2 regions of the Devosia sp. MC521 genome follow, and region 2 is predicted to be linked to the other one. Evidence: predicted binding sites of a transcription regulator. Region 2 holds the regulator's gene; the other holds the start of a gene.
The links. Region 2 encodes PhoB, which activates phosphate uptake and scavenging genes when phosphate is short. Its sites were predicted from a motif close to TGTCATNNANCTGTCAT; they were not measured.

Region 1: the regulator PhoB is predicted to act here: its motif matches at 4,880-4,896, upstream of H4N61_RS04170 (NAD-glutamate dehydrogenase).

What each region holds. Positions count from the first base shown of each region.
Region 1 is NZ_CP059902.1:877,826-885,698, forward strand. It holds gene H4N61_RS04165 (class 1 fructose-bisphosphatase) at 1-37, opposite strand, end outside; gene H4N61_RS04170 (NAD-glutamate dehydrogenase) at 146-4,783, opposite strand; gene H4N61_RS04175 (hypothetical protein) at 5,097-5,375, opposite strand; gene H4N61_RS04180 (flavin reductase family protein) at 5,437-5,979, opposite strand; gene H4N61_RS04185 (metalloregulator ArsR/SmtB family transcription factor) at 6,247-6,849, shown strand; gene H4N61_RS04190 (group III truncated hemoglobin) at 6,846-7,334, shown strand; gene H4N61_RS04195 (acryloyl-CoA reductase) at 7,407-7,873, shown strand, end outside.
Region 2 is NZ_CP059902.1:2,561,561-2,569,433, forward strand. It holds gene H4N61_RS12255 (substrate-binding domain-containing protein) at 1-312, shown strand, start outside; gene pstC (phosphate ABC transporter permease subunit PstC) at 380-1,759, shown strand; gene pstA (phosphate ABC transporter permease PstA) at 1,756-3,111, shown strand; gene pstB (phosphate ABC transporter ATP-binding protein PstB) at 3,191-3,958, shown strand; gene phoU (phosphate signaling complex protein PhoU) at 3,979-4,692, shown strand; gene phoB (phosphate regulon transcriptional regulator PhoB) at 4,792-5,493, shown strand; gene H4N61_RS12285 (autotransporter outer membrane beta-barrel domain-containing protein) at 5,762-7,789, shown strand.

The DNA of each region.
Region 1 (7,873 bases), 1.7 Mb from region 2:
GTGTTTCTAGGGCGAGCCATTGCGCGAGAGTCGTCATAGGGTGTCCTCGATTTGCTGAAACCGACATTGGGGAATGCGGCCTGGCATACAAGCGCGACTTTGGGATGAGGCCCTAGTCGACCCCATCCCGTTTGTCAGCTTGCCGTTACGCTTCTTGAGCGAGGTCAGCGAGTAGCCCCGCAGCGACGCTGAGCTTTGAAACACTCAGCGCGCTCTCGCGGAGGCGAGAAATTGCTTGGCTCGCCTTCGATATACTGTCACCGCGCAGCGCGAGCAGCGTTTCAAACGAACCAGCAGCGAGTGCATCTGTGGTCAGATCGCGCAGCGCCCGCATCAGATTTGCCTGCGCCCGATCCAGAGCTATGCGCTCAAACGGATCGCTCAACTCAATCGCCTTGCCCTCGGCCATAAGGCCAAAAAGCTCAAACTGCCCAGCGACACTGAAATAGGCCTTCGCCGCCTTCGTGATGCTTGTGTTTGAGCGGTTCGCCACCAGCGCAATATCGGTTGCGTGGGCCATAATCGGCAGCTCCGCTATCCGCTGGGCCAGCTCTGAGGGCACCCCATTCTGCGTCAATGCCGATACTCGCGCGTTGAGGTCGTCGCGCTGGCTGCTGGTCAAAAGGTGCCCCTCAGCAAGAAGCGTTTCGACGCCTTGGCGATAGGTTTCGACGATTGACGCAAAATCACCCGACAGCTCCGTGTTACGGATGAACCAGAGTGTTTCGCGCCGCAACAAATCGCGGATCTGATCATAAAGGGTGAGCTGCACCGCGCTCGACACACGACCATCAAGCCCGTCGATTGCCGCGATCAAAGCCTCCAAGCCAAAACTGTCGCGGACGGCAATATAGGCCAATGCGGCGTCAGCTGCAGTGGCACTGGTCGCAGCACTCAAGTCTGAAACAAAACTTGGGCCGCCGAAGTTGATCATCTCATTGGCGAGAACCGTCGCCACAACTTCACGCTTCAGCTGATGATTTTCCACCGCTTCGCCAAACCGCTCATTGAGCGCGGTCGGGAAATAACGGTTTAGTTCTTTGGCGAGGTAAGCATGGTCTGGGGCAGGGCCGTCAATCAAATGATCGAACAGCGACAGCTTGGCATAGGCCAAAAGCACCGCCAGTTCTGGCCGCGTCAGCCCTTTGCCGTCGCGCGCCCGCGCATCGAGCGCTTCGTCGCTGGGCAAGAACTCAACAGGGCGGTTGAGCCGCCCCTCCGCTTCAAGAAACGCAATGAGACCGCGGTGGGCCGCAAGTTCGCCAATCCCTGCTTGCTCCGATTGGGTCAGCGCCAGCGTCTGCCGATAATTATTGTCGAGACACAGCTGCGCGACCTCATCGGTCATGCTGGCGAGAAATTGCACCCGACTTTCCGCGTCCAACGCGCCTTGTGCAACAACGGGCGACAACGCGATCTTGATATTCACCTCAAGGTCAGACGAGTTCACGCCAGCGGAATTGTCGATAGCGTCGGTGTTGATCCGCCCGCCACCCATCGCAAAAGCAATGCGGCCCAATTGCGTCACGCCTAGGTTCGCCCCTTCGCCAACCACCTTGGCTCGGACCGTTTCGGCCGCAACGCGAATACCATCATTGGCGCGGTCCCCGACCTGCGCGTCATCTTCACTGGCCGCCTTGATGTAGGTGCCAATGCCGCCGAACCAAAGCAGGTCCACCGGCGCCCGCAGGATCGCGCGCATAACTTCGGCAGGCGTCGCTTCGGTCTTGAGCAGTCCAAGCCGCTCCTGCATCGCCGGGCTCAGAGGGATCGTTTTAGCCGCGCGTGAATAAACGCCACCGCCATCCGAAATGAGGCCCTTGTCGTAGTCCTGCCAACTGGAGCGGGGCAGGGCAAAGAGCCGCTTGCGCTCGGCAAAGCTCGTGACTTCGTTTGGGTTTGGGTCGAGGAAAATGTCACGGTGGTCAAAAGCGGCGACCAAGCGAATGTGCTCGCTCAGCAGCATGCCATTGCCAAAAACGTCCCCACTCATGTCGCCAACACCAGCCACGATGAAGGGCTCAGACTGCGTGTCATGCCCCATTTCGCGGAAGTGACGTTTCACCGCTTCCCAACCGCCGCGCGCTGTAATCGCCATCTTCTTGTGGTCGTAGCCGGCCGAGCCGCCAGAGGCGAAAGCATCGCCGAGCCAGAAGCCACGCGATATCGCGATAGAGTTGGCCAAGTCCGAAAAGCTGGCTGTCCCCTTATCCGCTGCAACCACGAGATAGGGATCATCACCATCGCGCCGCACTAGGCTTTGCGGTGGCACCACTTCGCCCTCGATTAGATTGTCGGTCACATCCAGCAGCGAGCCGATGAAGATCTTGTAGCTCTCGGTTCCCTCTTTCAGGAAATCTTCGCGCGCCATCCCCGCCGTCAGATGTTTAGGCACAAAGCCGCCCTTGGCCCCGACGGGTACAATCACCGCATTCTTGACCTGCTGGGCTTTGACTAGACCTAGCACTTCAGTCCGATAGTCCTCAGGACGATCCGACCAGCGGAGGCCGCCGCGCGCAATCGCGCCAAACCGCATGTGAATGCCCTCAACGCGCGGCGAATACACTGAGATTTCGCGATAGGGTTTCGGTTCAGCCAGTCCCTCAATCTTGGCGCTCTCAAACTTGATCGCCAGCGCCGGGCGGTCCACCTGATAGGCATTGGTGCGCAGCGACGCTTCCATAAGGTTTTGGAACCGCGCGAGGATCGTGTCTTCGTCGAGCGAACTTGTCTGGCCGCGCAGGATCGACAAACGGCTTCGTGCATCCTCAGCAGCGCGCGTCGGATCGTTCTGCGATGGATCGTGAAGCGCCGCAAACAGGTCGATCAAGGCACAGGCGGCTTCTTTCTGGGTCACCAGTACCTGCGCGATGTAGCGCTGTGAGAACGGCGTTCCGACTTGTCGCAAATAGCGCGAAAAGGCGCGCAGCAGCGCCACTTGCGACCAGGTGAGGGGAGTGGTGGTGATCAGCGTATTGAGTTGGTCGCTTTCAGCATCCTTGTGCCAGACAGCTAAAATCCCCGCTTCGATGTCCCGCGCCACCTGCGCAATGTCCGAGCGCGCATCGTCTCCCACTTCCAGCAGCATATCGTGCAAGTATCGCACTTCGCCGTCGCGGGGGGTGATGGTGTAGCTGCGCTCATCAATCACGCGGAAGCCAAAGTGCTCCAGCATCGGCACACGGTCGCTCAGCGGGATAGGCTGACCCTTTTTGTAGAACTTCAACCCCAGCGAACCATCGCTCTCGGCCCGTGTCCGCAGCCGGACCGCTATGTCCTCGCCAAGCTGGTTAAACACGCCGATATCCTCAAGCGCATCCTCCACGCTCGTGCGGCTCTGATAGGCGGTAGTGAACGCATTACGCCAATCGCTGATATGCGCCGGGTCACTCGCAGCGTCGGCCAGACGATCGCCGAAATTATGCGTCAGCGCCTCGATAGCGTGTTCCAAACGCTGTCTCTCGGGGCGCGGCGTCGGGCCACCATTGCGCCCGATAATCACATGCAGCCTGACGAGCTCGTTTTCGAGGAAATGCGGATAAAATGCAGAGACGCGTCCGTCGTATTCCTGCGCTAGGAATTGCGTGATCTGTGATCGCAAATCGCCGTCATAGAGATCGCGGGGCACATAGACCAAGATCGACACGAAATTATCAAACCGATCCACCCGTGGTAACACGCGCACCCTTGGCCGATCGTAGAGCGCGGCAATAGCTTCCGCGAACTCGGTGAGTTGCTCGGTTGAAACCTGAAACAATTCATCGCGTGGATAGCTATTGAGCGCGCTGAGCAGCATGCGCCCCGCGTGAGCCAGCGGATCAATCGCTGAGCGCTGCATAACCTCGGCGATTTTTTGCCGGATAATAGGGACGTCCGTATGCGCCGCCGATTGCGCTTGCGCAGTATAGAGCCCGACGACGCGCAGCTCCCCGATTGGCTCGCCGCTCGGCCCATAGCGCTTGATGCCGATGTAATCGAGATGCGCACGCCGATGGATGCGGCTGCGCAAATTGGCTTTCGTCACAAGGATAGGCTCGTCGCTTTTTGCAAAGCCAACCAGCTCCGGCGTCGAGTGGACATAGTCTGCCCCGCTGCGCACCACCTTAAAATTAGGCTCGTGGAAAAGGCCAAGACCAGGGCCATCGGCCTCGATCAACTCATCGCCCACAAGGCGGAAGTCCTTCACGCCCACAAAAATGAAATTGTAATGCGTCAGCCACTCGACAAACGCCTTTGCCTCAGCGGCCCCTGCCATTGTCTCAGGTATGGCCTGCGTTGCAGCACGCACCGCAGACAACATCGGCGATAGGTCGGTCACTGCGCTATGCACATCGCGCAGGGTTTGCGCGATCTCTTCGATCAATGCAGATTGATCGGCCACCGGATCAGCCTGGATATGTAAAACGCTCACTTGCCGCTCGGCCGCGCTTTGCGGGCGGACAATAGGATGGGCAAACAGGCGGACATTCCCGCCGCCGCTGCGCACTGCCGCCAACACGCTGTCGACGATATAGGGCATGTCTGGGGAGATAATATCGAGCACCAGGGGCGCACCCGCGCCTGCTGGTGGGGTGACCCACAATTTCAGCTTGGTGGTGTCGATCTCTTGGAGACGCTGGTAAGTGTTCCGCAGGTCTGCCAGCAATACAGCGCTGTCGGCGCGCTCAAGATCGCTAGCGTCTATCGTCTTAAGTGCTGATTTGAGGAAGTCATTTTCACCGCTGTCGTCTGAATTAAACTGCTGAGATGTTTCTAAAATCCGTGAAATGACTTCGTCATTCATGCCGCTTGCTCCCTGACTCGCGTGCCAAGAGTAGGCCGGAAACGGGCGATATGTCTCCATCGTCTGTTTCAAACGCCCATTATGCTACGGCACTTGTTTCATCAGAATGTCACATTGGGGCAAACTGTTTCTCAATTCGGCCTGAGAACGAATTGTTAAACGCTTGTTAATGCCGACCAGAGTGGTAGTGTTAGGGGGTAAAGTGCGGAGGCCCTCATGCGCCAACTCCAACGCTATGTCTCTTACGCAGCCCTCGCGGGCGCGCTGATCCTAGGCATCGTCGTCACCACCCACGCTGGCCCATTCTTTTAGGCTAATGCAGGGTCTGCTGCGGTAGCGCCGCAAAATCTCGCGTATCGATTTCCGGCCCTTGCCAGAAGACGATGTAGAGCAGATCGCGCCCATCCTCGTCGGTGATTTCGATACAGCGCGGCACGCCGAGCTGTTCATGATCGCCTGCAATTCTCTCGATGATAGCTCGCCCCATCTCAGCAGCATTCTGCTCTGCGGCGTCGAGATTACTGTGTTCGCTGCCCACGTCATCGCGGAACAACTCGTCGTCTATGCGAAGGTTGAAATAAAAACGCGGCACGCTCGATCTCCAATCACCCAAAGATAACGCGACAGAGGGCAAAACCGTTGCCACTCCTGTGTTACCCGCTGTTTTTGGGCAGGGCATAGTTACGATTATGCCAAAGCAATGGTGTCGCTTTTGTGTTGGTTTCTGCCTCGATCAACGCTCCGGCAAACAGCACATGCGTTCCCGTTTCCATTGAACCGATCACTTCGCAGTCCACCGTCATAGCTGCGCCAAGTAGTTTGGGGTGGCCCGAGTGCCAGCGTGTCCAACGCCCCACATCGAAGCGCCGCTCTGGTGCAAGCTTGCCGGCGAAAGCGTCTGCAATATCCCTTTGATCATCTCTGAGCAGGGCCAGAGAAAAACCGCCTGTTTTGGCAATCACATCCGCCAACCGGCTGACAATATCTATGGAAATCAGGATGGCCGGGGGCTGCGCCGAAAGCGACATAACCGAGGTGACCGTACGCCCAACCATTTCATCGCCCCGTCTCGCCGTCACAACATGCACACTGGAGGCGAGAGTCGCCATAGCCTGCCGAAACTCTGCTTCGCCAACCGTAGAATTGCGTAACGGACGCATCCGCATGGTGTCGGGCAAATCAAATTCAGCAATCATCGGCAGGGTCGGTCGTTTCGTGGTCAAGATGTCTACGCGGCTCGCGTTCGGTAAAGCGTTTGGCAGGTGATGCTCTGGTGCCCATCGGAGTTCCGTTAGGCAGCAGATCAACGCTGCTCCGAGGTTTTCAGATGTTACTCGCTTGCATGCGAAGCTCAGAAACGGTATTTCCAAGTCATGCCTTTGAAAACCGTGCAGCAAGATAAGTCAAGCTCTGATCGTCAAGACGCTCAGTGGTCGCCCCGCAGCCCGTCGGAGCGTCTGTTGATGGTCCTGAAAATGCACGGCGAGCTGTCGTCTGCCGATGTTGGCGATAAGCTCGGAATCACCGGAGAGGCTGCTCGCCAGCAGCTTTTGCGCCTGGCGGCGGACGGTCTGGTTGAAGCCTGCCCGGTCCCCTCCAAAGCGGGCCGCCCGACCCAGATTTGGTCACTCACACCGGCAGCACAGTCCCATTTCCCGGATACGCACGCCGCACTGACCGTTCAAATCCTCGACATCGTGCGTTCCACTCTCGGTGAAGCCGCCTTGGACCAGATCGTCGCGCAACGCGAGGCCGATACGCTCAAGCTCTATTCTGCCGCCACCGCAGACCTCACAGCGCTCACCGATCGTGTCGACGCCTTGGCGCAGGCCCGCAGCACCGAAGGCTATATGAGTTCTTGGTCGCAGGCCGAAGACGGATCGATCCTGCTCATCGAAAACCATTGCCCAATTTGCGCCGCCGCGACGTCCTGCCAAGGCTTTTGCCGATCAGAACTTTCGGTGTTCCAATCTGTATTGGGCGACGATGTTGCCGTTGAGCGGCTCGAGCACGTCGTCTCGGGCGGGCGTCGTTGCTCTTACTCCATTAGGCCCATTTCATCATGACCCAATCAGATCGCCCCGTTGGCACGCGCCTGCACCGCATAGGCTGGGATACGCCTGAGGGCCTCAGCGAAGAACTGATCCGCGCTGTCGTGGATGAGTTCTATGCCCGGGCGCGCAGGGATGATGTCGTTGGCCCGGTGTTCAATTCCAAAATTGCCGCTGACGAATGGCCTCACCATCTCAGCAAGATCGCCGATTTCTGGAGCTCCATGCTGCTCGGCTCCGGGCGCTACGATGGTCGCCCCATGCCCAAACATATGGGCATCCCCGAACTGTCAGACGCCCATTTCATGCGTTGGCTCCGTCTGTTCCGCGAAACCGTAACCGAGCTGTGTCCGCCCGATATTGCCGCCGTGTTCATTGAGCGCTCTGAGCGTATTGGCAATTCCTTCCGCATGAATATCTTCATGCGTCGCGGCGATGACATCACGCGTCTCGCCCCACTGCCACGAGAAGCCTCGCCTGTCTGGCGGCCAGAAGACTAAGGCACAAAACCCTCTTTCGGATCGCCCCCATATGCGCCACACATAGCTGGGTGGACGCAAGGGAGAGCGAGCATGAGTTTTCGAGCACTGCTGACGAGCAAGACTGAAGAGGCTGGCCTCGTCTCCCAACTTGTCACCCTCGACGACGCGCAACTGCCGCCCGGTGATGTCGTCGTTGACATTGATTTTGCCGGTTTCAATTACAAAGATGGCCTTTGCCTGCTCGGTAAAGGCGGTCTGGTTCGCAGCTTCCCGCACATCGCTGGCATAGATTTCTCAGGCATTGTTCGCGACAGCAAGGACGAGCGCTATGCTCCCGGAGACGCCGTTGTGCTCACCGGCTGGAGGGTGGGCGAGCTCCATTGGGGCGGCTTCTCCCAACGAGCGCGCGTCAACGCCGATTGGCTCGTGCCCCTTCATACCAAGCTCGATACCCGTGCCGCCATGGTGCTCGGTACTGCCGGGCTTACGGCCATGCTGGCCATCAATCGTCTTGAGGGACATGGCCTAACCCGAACTTCTGGCGATGTTTTGGTGAC
Region 2 (7,873 bases):
GACAAGAACACCATCGGCGTGTTCGGCCTTTCGTTCTACGACCAGAACAAGGACACCCTCAAGGTCGCGACCATTGATGGCGTTGTTCCTTCGCTCGAAACCGTTGCTGCCGGCGAATACCCAGTTTCCCGTCCACTCTACTTCTACGTCAAGGGTCAGCACATCGGCACGATCCCGGGCCTAGCTGAATTCACTGAATACTTCATCTCTGAAGGTATGTCGGGTCAGGGTGGCACTCTCGAATCCGCGGGTCTGATCCCGCAGCCGGCAGAAGTCACTGCCGAAGTACTGGCTACCTTCCTGGGCCAGTAATTCTCCCAAACAGCGGGCCGCATCTGATGCGGCCCGCATCTCTTAGGGCCAGTAAGGACCCCACAAAGTGAACACAGCGATCGTTGCCGGATTACTCATCGTCCTGCTTGGTCTTGCTTACCAGCTCGGCTGGTCCAAGAGCCGCGCTCTCGCAACGCCAAACGGCGTTCGCGTCCATTCTCGTTCCCAATATCACGGCTCCCTCGCCGCGATTTGGACTCTGGTGCCTGCCGTTCTAGTGCTGGCCATCTGGGCCTTTTTCTCCCCCGGCGTCACCCATTGGTTCACGGTCTCGCAGATCCCAACGGATGTTCTCACGGGGCTCGACCAAATGGGCCTCAACGCCCAACTCAAGCGCATTCAGGATATCGCCTCTGGCTTCGGTGTCACTGGCGAGCTTTTGCCGTTTGAACAAGCCGCTGGCGAAAATCTGGGACGTTTCCAGCTTCTCTCATTTCTAATCATGCTGGCGTCGGCAGCCGGTCTTGGCATCCTAGGCCTAAACCTTGCCCGCCGCCGCATCAGCCCGCGCCTTCGCGCCCGAAACGAGGTTGAACGCGCCATTTCCTGGCTTCTGATCGCCTTCTCGGCCGTCGCGATCCTCACCACCGTAGGCATTGTTGCCTCGCTGGTCAGTGAAGCACTGCGCTTCTTTACCTTCGTCAATCCGCTCGATTTCTTCTTCGGCACCGTCTGGGCGCCAAAGTTCTCCTCCACCGGGGCGGGTGATGCCGGGTCTTATGGCCTACTCCCTCTCCTGGGTGGTACGCTGATGATTTCAGCCATTGCCATGCTGGTTGCGGTACCGATCGGTCTGATGACCGCCATCTACCTCAACCAATACGCCCATAAAAAAGTCCGCGCAGTCATCAAGCCAGTGATCGAAATCCTCGCGGGTATTCCAACCATTGTTTATGGCTTCTTCGCCCTCGTCACCGTCGGACCCTTCCTGCGCGACTTCGGCGCATCCATCGGCATCTCGATCAGCGCCACCAGCGCTCTGACTGCCGGCATCGTCATGGGCGTGATGATCATCCCGTTCATCTCCTCCCTGTCCGACGACATTCTCAATCAGGTTCCGCGTACGCTCCGTGACGGTGCCTACGGCCTCGGTGCCACCCAATCCGAAGCCATCCGTAATGTGCTTCTGCCTGCAGCTCTCCCGGGCATTGTCGGCGCATTCCTCTTGGCCGTGTCCCGCGCCATTGGTGAAACCATGATCGTGGTTCTCGCTGCCGGTAACGCTCCAATCCTGCGCGGCAACCCGCTGGAGCCTGTCTCCACCATCACCGTGTCGATTGTTAATCAGCTGACCGGCGACACCGACTTCACCGGCCCGCAATCGCTGGTTGCCTTCGCCTTGGGCCTGACGCTCTTCGTCATGACCCTCTGCCTGAACATTGTCGCCCTCTACATTGTCCGTCGCTTCCGGGAGCAGTACGAATGACCAACACTGTCCTCGACACTGCCGCCGAACGCCGTAAACGCGTCCGCGATGGACTGGCGCGCCGTCACCGCACCGAAAAGCTTTTCCGTGGCTTTGGCGTCGTCGCCATTGCACTCGCTCTTGGGTTCGTCGCCATTCTGTTCACCGACGTTCTCCGTAAGGGCGTTCCAGCGTTCATGCAGTCGAACCTGCATCTGGAAATCACCTACGATCCTGAACTGATCAAGATCGAGCCAGCCCCTGTCCGCACTGCCGGCCTGTCCGATGCTGAGTTTCATGCTGCCAACATGGCCTGGCAGCGTAAGCTCGCCATGCTCAACTGGAACAACGTCATTGAAGCCTCCCTGCGCAAAGCAGCGCCGGAAGGGTATGAGATTGACACCCGTCAACTCCTGACCATTGCCGAGACCGACGCCCGTCACGAAGTCCGTGAGCGTCTCGTCGCCGACCCATCCCTGATGGGCCAAACCGTGCAGATGGAGCTTCTCGCTTCGGCCAATGCCGATAACTGGATCAAGGGCAATATTGACCGCAGCTTGGGCGACGGTCAGCAACAGCTCTCGGCCCCGGCGCGTGCTCTCATCGACATTTTCGAAGAAGACGGCACCATCACGCAGGGTTTTGCATGGTCGCTGCTCTCCAGCGTTGATAGTCGCTCTGCTCCCGCATCGGCAGGCCTCCTGGGTGCCTTCATGGGTTCGCTCTGGATGATGCTGATTGTGGTTGTGCTCGCCGTGCCAATTGGCGTGGGCAGCGCGATCTATCTTGAAGAGTTCGCTCCCAAGTCGCGCCTTACCGACCTGATCGAAGTGAACATCAACAACCTCGCGGCTGTTCCCTCGATCGTCTTCGGTCTTCTGGGCGCCGCAGTGTTCATCAACTGGTTCCGCCTCCCCATCTCTGCGCCCTTGGCTGGTGGACTCGTCCTCACCTTGATGACACTCCCGACCATCATCATTGCCACCCGCGCAGCATTGAAGGGCGTATCCCCGGCCCTGCGCCAGGCGGCGCTCGGCATGGGTGCCTCCAAGACGCAGATGGTGTTCCACCACGTGCTTCCCGTCACCTTCCCTTCGATCCTGACCGCCACCATCATCGGCGTCGCTCAGGCTCTGGGCGAAACCGCGCCGCTCCTCTTGATCGGCATGAACGCCTTCGTTGCGTCGGTCCCCGGAACCCCGCTCGATCAGGCGACCGCCCTCCCCGTTCAGATCTACCTCTGGCAGGGCAACGAAAACCGCAACTTCTTTGAAGCCCGCACCTCCGCCGCTATCATGGTCCTGCTGGCCTTCATGATCTCCCTCAATGCGATCGCGATCTTCCTCAGATCTCGCCTCGAAAAGCGCGCATAAGGATCACATAATGGATATCCTTGCCTCCAAGGCCAAGACAGCCCACACTGCCCTCGGCGCAAATACGGATCTGTCTGAAATGATCGCGCATCCCATTCGTCTGACTGCCCGCGATGTCACCGTGCACTATGGTGCCAAGCAAGCCTTGCACGGCATTTCCATTGACATCCCAGATCGCTCTGTCACCGCTTTCATCGGTCCATCGGGCTGCGGTAAGTCGACCTTCCTGCGCTGCATCAATCGCATGAACGACACCATTGAAGGCGCCAAGGTTGGCGGTAAAATCGAACTCGACGGTCAGGACATTTACGCGCCAGACCTTGACGTGGTTGAACTGCGCGCCCGCGTTGGCATGGTGTTCCAAAAGCCGAACCCGTTTCCGAAGTCGATTTACGACAACGTCGCCTACGGCCCACGCATTCACGGACTTGCCCGCAATAAGACCGATCTCGACGCTATCGTCACCTCCTCGCTGCAAAAGGCAGGTCTCTGGAACGAAGTGAAGGATCGCTTGCAGGAACCAGGCACCGGCCTGTCCGGCGGTCAGCAGCAACGTCTGTGCATTGCCCGCGCCATCGCCGTTGGCCCAGAAGTCATTCTCATGGACGAGCCCTGCTCGGCCCTCGACCCGATTGCAACCGCCATCATCGAAGAGCTCATTGACGAGCTGCGGACCAATTACACCATCGTCATCGTCACCCACTCGATGCAGCAGGCAGCCCGCGTCTCGCAAAAGACTGCCTTCTTCCACTTGGGTAATCTGATTGAACAGGGCGACACGGAAGACATCTTCACCAACCCTGTCCACAAGCAGACCCAAGACTACATCATGGGCCGTATCGGTTAATCTAAGGGGAGAGCACAGCCATGCCACACAATACCGGCACAGAGCACATCGTTACCTCGTATAACGAAGAACTTCTCGCCCTCGCGCAGGCCATCGCCGAAATGGGTGGTCAGGTGGAAACGGCTGTCGAAAACGGCACGCGCGCCCTGCTCAAGCTCGACCGCGAACTGGCTGACGTGACCATCATCGCCGACCAGCGCATTGACGACATGCAACGCAAAATCGACGAAATGGCCGTGTCCATGATCGCCCGTCGTCAGCCAATGGCGTCCGACCTGCGTTCGATCATCACCGCCATCCACGTGGCGTCGGATCTTGAGCGCGTTGGCGATATGGCCAAGCAATTGGCCCGCCGCTCGCTCAAGCTCGAAACGATCAACCTGCAGGCCTCGTTCTACAGCGGCGTCCGTAACATGACCGCTCTCGTGCTCGGTCAGCTCAAGGAGGCGCTCGACGCCTACGCCAATCGTGATGCGGAAGCTGCCGTTGACGTTTGCAATCGTGATGATGATGTCGACGCCATGCACACTTCCCTGTTCCGCGAACTCCTCACCTATATGATGGAAGATCCGCGCAACATCACTTCTTGCACCCAGCTTTTGTTCTGCGCCAAGAGCCTTGAACGTGTAGGCGACCACGCAACCAATATCGCTGAACGCGCTTACTATCTTTCGACTGGTAAGCAGCTCACCAGCGACGTCCAAGAACTCCAACGTCAGCAGATCAAAGCCTAAGCGCCAATTTCGTCACGTCGCCCAATCGGCGTGACGAACTCTTCGAAAATCCCCTATATTGAGTAACGGTCCCTACGGGCCGATTGACGGAGCACGCCCATGCCCGCGACGATCCTTGTTGTCGAAGACGAAGCCGACATCTCCCTGCTCCTGCAATACAATCTGCAGGCTGAAGGCTTTGATGTCGTCACAGCGGAAACCGGCGATGAAGCGCACCACGCCATCGCAGAACGCGTCCCTGACCTGATCTTGCTCGATTGGATGTTACCCGAAGTTTCCGGCATCGAAATCTGCCGTCGCCTGCGTGCGCGTGAAGAAACCGCCCGCGTTCCAATTATTATGCTCACGGCCCGCGGCGAAGAAGAAGAGCGCGTACGCGGTCTCACCACCGGCGCAGACGATTACATCGTCAAGCCATTCTCTGTCCCCGAACTCGTCGCCCGTATTCAAGCGCTGCTGCGCCGGGCGAGCCCAAGCCTTGTGACGAACGCGCTTAAGGTTGGTGAGCTTGAGCTAGACCGCACCACTCACCGCGTCAGCCGTGGGTCCCGAGACATTCACCTTGGGCCGACAGAATATCGCCTGCTCGAATACCTCATGACCCATCCGGGCCGCGTCTACACCCGCGAGCAGCTTCTCGACGGCGTTTGGGGCAATGACGTCTATGTCGACGAACGCACTGTGGACGTCCATATCGGCCGCCTCCGCCGCGCCATCAACCGTGGCAAGGAAGCCGACCCCATCCGCACGGTCCGCGGCGCCGGCTACTCCTTCGACGAACGCTTCTCGCAACTGGCTTAGATCGCGTGCCCTTAGGCACAACAAGGTCTGACACTCGGCACTGTTTTCTGGTCACCGCAAGTCGCCGCTGATCAGAAAAAAGCCAAAAAATCTCTCTGCGCGGGGCGCATCGAAACTGTTTTGCGTGTTCTACGAGGCCCAATAACGCAATCCACCAAATCAGACGCTTGACGTGTAAAGTCCTTTCATATCATAGAATTAACCATAATATTCTTCGTGTCTCCTGATTTGTTGAGCAGCGCCAAAAGCTGCAGATTGCCGCGCCACTATGTTGTCAAAGCCAATTGCCGTTGTACCGGCGATCGTCGCCCTACTTGCTGCTACCAATATCACCGCAGCGCAGGCCCGAGATATCACCATCAGTGAAGGTCAAACCGGAGGTGCTCAGAGCCTTTCCGGGATCGGGGACACGCTCTTTATCGCAAGTGGTGGCACCTTGGACTCCACAAGCAACGTGATTTCCATCACCGGCTTGGATACGGTGATCACGAACTACGGTACGATCGAAAATCGCGGAAGCGCCACCTACGCGCTGGAAACGCTGGCAGCTAACACGCGAGTGGTCAATCACGGCGGCATCTTCTCCTACGAAGACTGCTCCTATGGCGTCTACGCCACTGGTGATTATTTCACACTCACCAACACCGGAACGATTGAGACCAAGGGCAGCTGGGCGGGCACAGGTATCCAGGTCGAAAACAGCGCCAATAATGTGCTCAATGTGACGTTGGACAATAGTGGCAGCATCATCACCCACGGCACACAATCCCACGGTATTAGCCTTTACGGCACCAGTTCACGCATCACCAATACGGGCAACATTAGGACAGCGGACCACGGCAGCGCCGGTATCTATGTCTACTCCCCCACGACCCAAAGTGATATTGTCATCACCAACTCCGGGACCATCCATGCAAAGGGTGGAGAGTACCAAACCTCTTCTGGCGGCTACGTCCAGAGCCATGGCATCCAAACCAATGCCGCCAATGTTCACATCATCAACAGCGGCACCGTAATCAGCGAACAGTTCGACGCTTTCGCAATGGGCTTTGCCAATAGCAAACTTACGCTCTTGCCCGGCTCTGTGGTTTCTGGTGGCATTCGCTTCTCGCAGGCTGCAACGGGCTCTCTCGAAATCGGCAACGGCCTTGAAGGCGTTATCAAGATCACTGGAGAGTTGCGCGACGATCAGATCGAAACGCATGGCCAGGCCTATACCCGCGCTGTCACAACCGAAGCCACTGAGCACCGCCGCAATGGCGATGCCGCGACGAGCACCTACACAACCTTCACCGTTGTTTCCACCGCCTCCATCGAAGCGGCCAACACCGCGACTGTTCAAACTGCTAGCACTGTAATATCCAATATCGCCAACCATACTGGCGATCGCCGTCAAAGCCTGCCGCGCAGCACCTCGGCTCTGGGCTATGCTCCGTCCCCGGCGACACCAGACTTCCCTGATTTTGCCCCTAGCGACGATTTTGGCGCATGGGCCAGCGCTTATGGCGAACTCACTGCCCCAGCTTCGGGCAAGACCGGCTCCAAGTCCTTGCAAGGTGGTGCACTGGTTGGCTCAGACGTAAAACTCTCTGATGATAGCCTCGCGGGGCTTTTCGTTGGCCTCGGTCGTGGCCACGTCGAGACGGTTTCCAAGTCCGAACTCGATGTCACGTCTCTGCTCGGCGGCGGCTATGCCTCGCTGGCTGTTGGGTCCGTGTTCATCGACATCAACGCGACGCTTGGCGTTTCCGCCAATGACAGCGCGCGCCGCTTCGTCAACAACACGGTCGCAGCAGGGTATGAAACAGCCTATGCCAACTATGTTAGCATGTTCGCCAGTCCGTCGATCAAACTCGGCATGGACCAGGATCTCGGCTTCGCTCGCCTAACTCCGAGCGTCACCTTGACCTATACTGGCATTCATCAGGCTGGTTATTCGGAATCAGGCTCCTCTGCCAATGTCACCATGGGTTCCAGCTTCTCGCACCTGCTCAATGCCCGTGCAGAACTTGAACTCGGCACTATCGACCTCGGCGAAGCGGGCAGTGGCTGGAGTGGCAGCGCCAAGATTGGTGCCGATGGCACATTGACCTATGGCGGCACGACCGATGCTCAAGTGCTCGGCACGACACTAAGCCTTGCGGGCAACTCGACCAATGCCGCGCGCGGCTTCATCGGTGCCAATGCCCAATACCAGTCCGGCACCTACAGTTTTACCGCCGGCACAGAACTCGGCCTCAACACCCAAGGCATGGTCTCGGCCAGCCTACGCGGCGGTGTCGGAATGCGTTTCTAAAGCCAGCAGTTGTCTCCAACTCAAATCGCTCGCCACTGGCGGGCGATATTGGTTTCGACGTGGTTCACGTTCTCGCTGTACGTT